Ancylobacter polymorphus: one gene and its partner. The protein of the gene in region 1 interacts with the protein of each later gene in a pairwise test. Links are inferred from orthologs where the notes say so. Each region holds a gene or a part of one and is shown on either strand. Other genes may lie near its edges. The genes, in order: ileS and K9D25_RS14555.

The links.
Region 2: the proteins of ileS (region 1) and K9D25_RS14555 interact in binary tests that used the Escherichia coli proteins (3 or more experiments, as listed by UniProt). The link is inferred for Ancylobacter polymorphus from one-to-one orthologs.

What each region holds. Positions count from the first base shown.
Region 1 is NZ_CP083239.1:1,144,838-1,148,783, forward strand. The notes cover bases 248-3,883. They hold ileS (isoleucine--tRNA ligase), read right to left. Parts: upstream 3,520-3,883; coding sequence 448-3,519; downstream 248-447. Other genes in these bases: lspA (signal peptidase II), read right to left, coding at 248-439; K9D25_RS05400 (zinc-dependent alcohol dehydrogenase family protein), read right to left, coding at 3,598-3,883. In the rest of the region: more of lspA, read right to left, coding at 1-247; more of K9D25_RS05400, read right to left, coding at 3,884-3,946. UniProt on the Escherichia coli protein: Catalyzes the attachment of isoleucine to tRNA(Ile). As IleRS can inadvertently accommodate and process structurally similar amino acids such as valine, to avoid such errors it has two additional distinct tRNA(Ile)-dependent editing activities.
Region 2 is NZ_CP083239.1:3,088,379-3,091,562, forward strand. What follows is about bases 1-2,874. They hold K9D25_RS14555 (HyaD/HybD family hydrogenase maturation endopeptidase), read left to right. Parts: upstream 1-1,068; coding sequence 1,069-1,680; downstream 1,681-2,874. Other genes in these bases: K9D25_RS14545 (nickel-dependent hydrogenase large subunit), read left to right, coding at 1-9; cybH (Ni/Fe-hydrogenase, b-type cytochrome subunit), read left to right, coding at 22-768; K9D25_RS14560 (HypC/HybG/HupF family hydrogenase formation chaperone), read left to right, coding at 1,691-2,020; K9D25_RS14565 (hydrogenase), read left to right, coding at 2,017-2,415; K9D25_RS14570 (hydrogenase expression/formation protein), read left to right, coding at 2,424-2,874. Outside these bases: more of K9D25_RS14570, read left to right, coding at 2,875-3,184.

The DNA of each region.
Region 1 (3,946 bases):
CGGCAACAATGGCCACGTCAGAGAGGTTGAACACATACCAGTAGAAGCCGAAAGCGTGCAGCGAGACGAAGTCGAACACGGCGCCATAGGCCGCCCGGTCGATGGCGTTGCCGAGCGCGCCGCCGATCAGCAGCCCCAGCGCGGCCGCTTCCAGCCGGTTGTCGGTGCGCGCCAGCCAGAACCAGAACAGCACCGCCGCCGCCAGCTTCACCCCGCCGAGCACCCACCAGCCCTCGGCGCCCAGCGAGAACAGCCCGTAGCTGATGCCGGTGTTCCACGCCCAGACGATGTCGAGGAAAGGCGCCACCTTCACGATGCCGTCCGGGCCGAAATCCACCCCGTGCAGCACGGCGAGCTTGGAGCCCTGGTCGATCGCCAGCGCGGCGAGCGCGAACAGCGCGCCGGTCAGCGTATGTGGGCCGGCGAGGCGGAGCGACACGCGCGCGCTCACTCCGCCGCCCGGCGGGCATGGGCCAGTTCGCGCAGCGCCTGCGCGTCGCGCGGGGTCACGTCGGGATAGTCCGCCTCCGTGCCCACCAGCGGCGAGATCTTCCAGGAGCGGGCGCATTTATGCCCCACCGCCCGGTTCGGCACGACCGCGACGCCCGGCACGTCCGGCAGGCGGAAGGCGTCGGCCGGGCCCTCATCCGGCATCAGATGCGCGTCGGAGGTGATGCACACTTCCGCCAGATCGACCGCGCTCACCGCGGCGAACAGGTTCGGGTCGGAGACGTGGATCACCGGCGCCGCTTCCAGCGAGGAGCCGATGCGCTTGGCCGCGCGCTCCACTTCCAGCGCGCCGAGCACGACGCGCCGCACCAGGCGGATCTTGCGCCACTCATCGGCCAGCACCGGGTCGCGCCATTTCGCCGGCGTGTCGGGGAAGGTCTGAAGATGCACCGAACCGGTCTCGGAGGGGAAGCGCGCCAGCCAGGTCTCCTCCGCCGTGAAGGGCAGAATCGGCGCCAGCCAGACGACGAGCCGGTTGAACACCTCGTCGAGCACGGTGAGGCAGGCCCGCCGCGTCACCGAGGAGAGCGGGTCGCAATAGAGCGCGTCCTTGCGCACGTCGAAATAGAAGGCCGAGAGTTCGCTGGTCATGAAGGCGGTCAGTGCCGCGTTCACCCGCTTGAAGTCGAAGCCGGCATAGGCCTCGCGCACCACGCCGTCGAGCTCGGCGAGGCGGTGCAGCACCATCTTTTCCAGCGCCGGCATGTCGGCGAAGGCGACGCGCTCGGCCTCGCGGTAATGATGCAGCGAGCCGAGCAGCCAGCGCAGCGTGTTGCGCAGCTTGCGATAGGTCTCGACCGTGGTCTTGAGGATTTCCGGCCCGATGCGCAGATCGTCGGAATAGTCGGAGGCGCACACCCACAGGCGCAGAATGTCGGCGCCGGAGTTCTTGATCACCTCCTGCGGGGCGACGACATTGCCGACCGATTTCGACATTTTGCGGCCCTGCTCGTCGAGCACGAAGCCATGCGTCAGCACCACGTCGTAAGGCGGGCGCCCGCGCGTGCCGCAGCTCTCCAGCAGCGAGGAATGGAACCAGCCGCGATGCTGGTCCGAGCCTTCGAGATACATCACCCGGTCCGGCCCGCCATTGAAGGCGCGGTCAGCCTTGAGGTCTTCGCGCACTTCCAGCGTGAAGGCGTGGGTGGAGCCTGAATCGAACCACACGTCGAGAATGTCGTCGACCTTGGTCCATTCATTGGAACTGTAATCGGTGCCGAGGAAGCGCTGGGCGGCGCCTTCCTTGTACCAGGCGTCCGCCCCCTCGGTGGCGAAGGCCTCGGCGATGCGGGCATTCACCTTCTCGTCGCGCAGGATCTCGACCGTGCCGTCGCCCCTGTCCTTGACGAAGACGGCGATCGGCACGCCCCAGGCGCGCTGGCGCGAGACCACCCAGTCCGGCCGGTTCTCGATCATGCCGGTGATGCGGTTCTGGCCGGAGGCCGGCACCCATTGCACCCCGGCGATGCCGCCGAGCGCGCGGGCGCGCAGCGTGTCGCCACTGGCGCTGGAACCGTCCGCCGCCGCGATGTCCTTGTCCATCGCGATGAACCATTGCGGCGTGTTGCGGAAGATGATCGGCGCCTTGGAGCGCCAGCTATGCGGGTACTGGTGCTTCAACCTTCCGCGCGCCAGCAGCTTCTCGGCGCCCATCAGCGCCTTAATCACCGCATCATTGGCGTCGCCATCCTTGCCCTTGTCGTCCATGACGCGGGCGCCGGCGAAGAGGGGCACATGGTCGTAATAGCGCCCGTCCGGGCCGACCGTGTGCGGCACCTCGCCCAGATGGGCGGACATATAGAGGTTGAAGTCGTCGGCGCCGTGGCCGGGGGCGATGTGGACGAAGCCGGTGCCGGTGTCGTCGGTGACGAAATCACCGGGCACCACGGGCACGCGGAAATCGAAATAGCCCTGCGCGCCCTCGACGCCGTTCAACGGATGGGCGCAGACGAGATGCGTCGGGTCGACCTCCTTATGGCGTTCGTAAGCCGTGACGCGGGCGGCCTTGAACACCTCTTCCGCCAGCTTGTCGGCGAGGATGAAATGCTCGCCCACCTTGGCCCAATTGTCGTGCGGCGCCTCCGTCACCTCATAGACCGCATAGGTCACGTTCGGCGAGAAGGCGATGGCGCGGTTGCCGGGGATGGTCCAGGGCGTGGTGGTCCAGATCACCACGCTGGCGCCCTCATAGGAGGGGAACAGGTGGATGTCGGCGGCATCCTCCGGCGGCTCCAGCCCCTTGGGCAGGCCGCCGGCGGTGGCGGCGCTCTTGCGATAGCCGGTGACCGGGAATTTGACGAAGATCGTGGTCGACTGGTGGTCGTGATACTCGACCTCGGCCTCGGCGAGCGCAGTCCGCTCCACCACCGACCACATGACCGGCTTGGAGCCGCGATAAAGCAGGCCGTTGCCGGCGAATTTCATGATCTCGCGGGCGATCTGCGCTTCCGCGTCATAGCTCATCGTCACATAGGGGTGCGACCAGTCGCCCTCGACGCCGAGCCGCTTGAACTCGGCGCGCTGCACGTCGATCCAGCCCTCGGCGAAGGCGCGGCATTCCTGGCGGAACTCGACGACCGGCACCTCGTCCTTGTTCTTGCCCTTGGCGCGGTACTGTTCCTCGATCTTCCATTCGATCGGCAGGCCGTGGCAGTCCCAGCCCGGCACATAGTTGGAATCATGGCCGAGCGCGCCTTGGGAACGCACCACCACGTCCTTCAGGATCTTGTTGAGCGCGTGGCCGATATGGATGTTGCCATTGGCATAGGGCGGGCCGTCATGCAGCACGAAGCGCGGGCGGCCGGCGCCGGCCTTGCGCTGCTGGCCATAAAGGTCGATCCGCTCCCAGCGCGCCAGCAGCTCCGGCTCGCGCTGCGGCAGGCCGGCGCGCATGGGGAAATCGGTCTGCGGCAGGAACAGGGTCGCGGAATAGTCGTGCGCCGTGCCCTCGCCGGCCGGCTCAACCGACGTTTCGTTCCCGTTGCGACCATCGCTGTTGCGGCTCGTCATGACGCGCTCCTTAAGCCTTCGCGCCCGGTTTAAGCGCAGCGCCGGGCGCGTGCAAGGGAGGGCGGGGAATGCGCCCGCTCAGCCGGGCGTCACCACAATCTTGCCGAAGGCGCCGCGCTCCAGATGATCGAGCGCCGCCGGCAGCTCCGCCAGCCGGTAGCGCCCATCGATGACCGGCCTCAGCCCCGTCGCGTCGACCGCCCGCACAAGATCCTCCAGCGCCCGGCGGTGACCGACGCCGATGCCGTTGAGGGTGAGCTGCTTCAGCATCAGCGGGCCGAGCGGCAGCGCCGCGTCGAAGCCCTCGATGACGCCGATCTGGGCGATGCGCCCGCCGATCGCCGCCACTTCCACCGCCCGGCCGAGCGCCGCGCCGCCGGCCAGCGCGAGGACATGATCGGCGCCGCGTCCGCCGGTCGCCGCCCGC
Region 2 (3,184 bases), 1.9 Mb from region 1 along the record:
GTGCGCTGAGGGGAGGCGGCGATGACCAGCATCGACCCCGCTTCCCTCCACGCCGCGCCCGCCGTACCTGCCACCATCGACGGCGAGCCGGTCGGCCGGGTGAGTGCCGTCTATGTCTATGAGGCGCCGGTGCGCCTGTGGCACTGGACCAATGCGGCGGCGATCAGCGTGCTCGCGCTGACCGGCTATCTCATCGGCCAGCCGCTCCCGACGCTGTCGGGCGAGGCGAGCCAGCATTATCTGATGGGCACGATCCGCTTCCTGCACTTCTCCGCCGGCTACATCTTCGCCGTCGGCTTCCTGTTCCGCATCTACTGGGCCTTCGTCGGCAATCACCACGCGCGGCAGCTGTTCATTCTGCCGTTCTGGAGCCGGGCCTATTGGCGCGGCCTGTTTGAGGAGGCGCGGTGGTATTTCTTCCTCGAATCCAAGCCGAAGAAATATGTCGGCCACAACCCGCTGGCGCAGTTCGCCATGTTCTGGGCCATCGGCGTGGGCTCGGTGTTCATGATCGTCACCGGCTTCGCGCTCTATTCCGAGGGGGCGGGGCCGGGCAGCTGGCAGGACCATCTGTTCGGCTGGGTCATCCCGCTGCTCGGCGGCAGCCTCGACGTGCACACCTGGCACCGTCTCGGCATGTGGGCGATCCTGCTGTTCATCATCATCCACGTCTATGCGGCGATCCGCGAGGACATCATGTCCCGCCAGTCCATCGTCTCGACGATGGTCTCGGGCGTGCGCACCTTCAAGGATGACGATCCCGACTGAGATTCCGGTCCTTCCCGGAATACGGCCTGCGGGGACAGGCCGGCTTTGAGGGCGCGGCCTCGGCTGCGCCCTTCTTTTTACCTGGATGACAGACTTCCGTTTCTGGCGAAAATTGGAAGGAACCCTTCCAGTCTGTAATTGCCTGCGTCCATAGCTCCGCCGATTTCGATAAGATCGCCAACGACTTAATGGATGGGTCGCCGAGTGGCACGCGGTTTGAATTGAGAGATATTCAAAAGAGCGGCGATCAGACCGCTCGCGCCTAGGGAACGGAAAAGTCGCTTCGGGGAGACGTCGCTCATGGCCGACGAACGCATTCTCATACTCGGCATCGGCAACATCTTGTGGGCGGATGAGGGCTTCGGCGTCCGCGTCATCGAGGAATTGCAGGCGCGCTACGAGCTGCCCGAACACGTTACCGCGCTCGATGGCGGCACGCAGGGTCTCTACCTGCTGCCTTATCTGGAAGAGGCGGACGCGGTCATCATCGTCGACGCCATCGACTATGGCCTGCCGCCGGCGACGCTGAAGCAGCTGCGCGACGATGAGGTGCCGGCGGTGCTGGGCGCCCGCAAGGTGAGTCTGCACCAAACCGGCTTCCAGGAAGTGCTCGCGCTGCTGCAACTGCGTGGATGCGCCCCCTCGCGCCTGCGACTGGTCGGCGTGCAGCCGGAGCGGCTGGACGATTATGGCGGCGGGCTCACCCCCGCCATCGCCGCGCAGGTCGAGCCGGCGCTGGCCGTGGTGCTGGGCCTCCTCGCCGACGAATTCGGCGTGGACTTGCCGCCGCGCCGTTCAGTGGAAGGCTTCACCCCGCCCGCCATTAGCCGCGAGGCCTATGAGGCCGGCCGCCCGGCCGCCGAGGATGCCTGCCGCATCGGCGATGCGCGCGTGCTTGCCGGCTGGCGCTAGGAGCCGCCCCATGTGCCTCGGCATCCCCATGCAAATCCTCAGCGTCGACGGCCATGCGGCCCAGTGTCGGCGCGGCGAGGAGATTGAGCTCATCGACGTGTCACTGCTGCCGGAGGCGCGGCCGGGCGACCATGTTCTGACCTTTCTCGGCACCGGCCGCCGCCGGCTCGACGCCGAGGAGGCGCACCTGATCGCGCAGGCGCTGGACGCCGTCGCGGCTGCCCTGAGCGGCGATGCCGCCGCCATCGACCACGCCTTTGCCGACCTCGTCGGCCGCGAACCGACCCTGCCGGCCCATCTCGCCCCTTTCGCCGCTTCCCGCCCGGAGCCGACTTCATGACCCCCGACACGCTCCATCCGCTCGTGGCACGCCTGACCACCACGCTCGGCTATCCCTATCTCGACAGCGAGGAGGAGGCTGCCGCCGCGCTGCCGGCGGGCGACAGCCTGCTGTTCCTGCCCGCCCACGGCAAGGCGCATATGGAGACGCCCGATATCGCCGTGGTGCTGCCGGAACTGGTCGGCGCGCTCGGTGCCTCCGCCACCATGGGCGGCGCGGTGGCCGGGCCGGCCTATGAGAAGCAACTGCGCGAGCAGCTCGGCGGCATCGCTTTGCCGGCTATCGTCGTACTGCGCGGTGGGCGGCCGCTCGGCTCGCTCTCGCGCATGCGCGACTGGGACGAGTTCCTCGAACGCCTCTCCGCCGTCCTCGCCCGTCCCGCCGCCAGCCATTGAGGCCCGCCATGTCGTCCATTCCCTTCGCGACGGTTCCCCCCATCGGCTACGGCGCCGGCAGCCAGCCGGGCGAGGAGGCCGACGGTCTCGCCTATCTCGCCATGCCCTCCGGCATGCGCATCTATGAGGCACATCTGCCCGAAGTCGACGACCCCGCCCGCTTTGCCCCCGCGCTGGCGACGCTGGAGGCGATCCGCGCCGCGCTGGCGCAGTGGACACTGAGCGGCTCCACCACCGTCGCGCTCGATGCGCTGGATGCGGAGAACCGGGCGCTGGTCGACGAGACGCTGGGGGAGGGCGAGGTCGCCATCGTGGTCGAGGTGCCCGGCGAGCGCATCGAGATACAGGAAGCCAGTTGCGCCGGCGTGTGGCGGCTGCGGGCGACCGCCACCGCGCCCGGCGCGGCGCCGGTCACGCGCGAGCGCATCGACATCGCGCCCTTCCCGCGCGGGGCGCTGGTGCGGGCCTTTCCGCGCGACTGGCCGGTGGACCTCGATTATGTCGCGCGGCCGCGTCGCGGCGTGGTCAACGCCCCCGCCATTCTTACCGAAATCGTGCACAAGAGCCGCGAGCGCCGCCCCGGCGGCCTGCCGCATGTGATCAATCTCAGCCTGCTGCCCCATACGCCGGAAGACCTCGCCCTGATCGAAGCGGGGCTGGGGCGGGGAGGGATCACCATCCTCTCGCGCGGCTATGGCAATTGCCGCATCGATGCCACGGCCACAGCGGGCGTCTGGCGGGTGCGCTACTACAATTCGGCGGACACGCT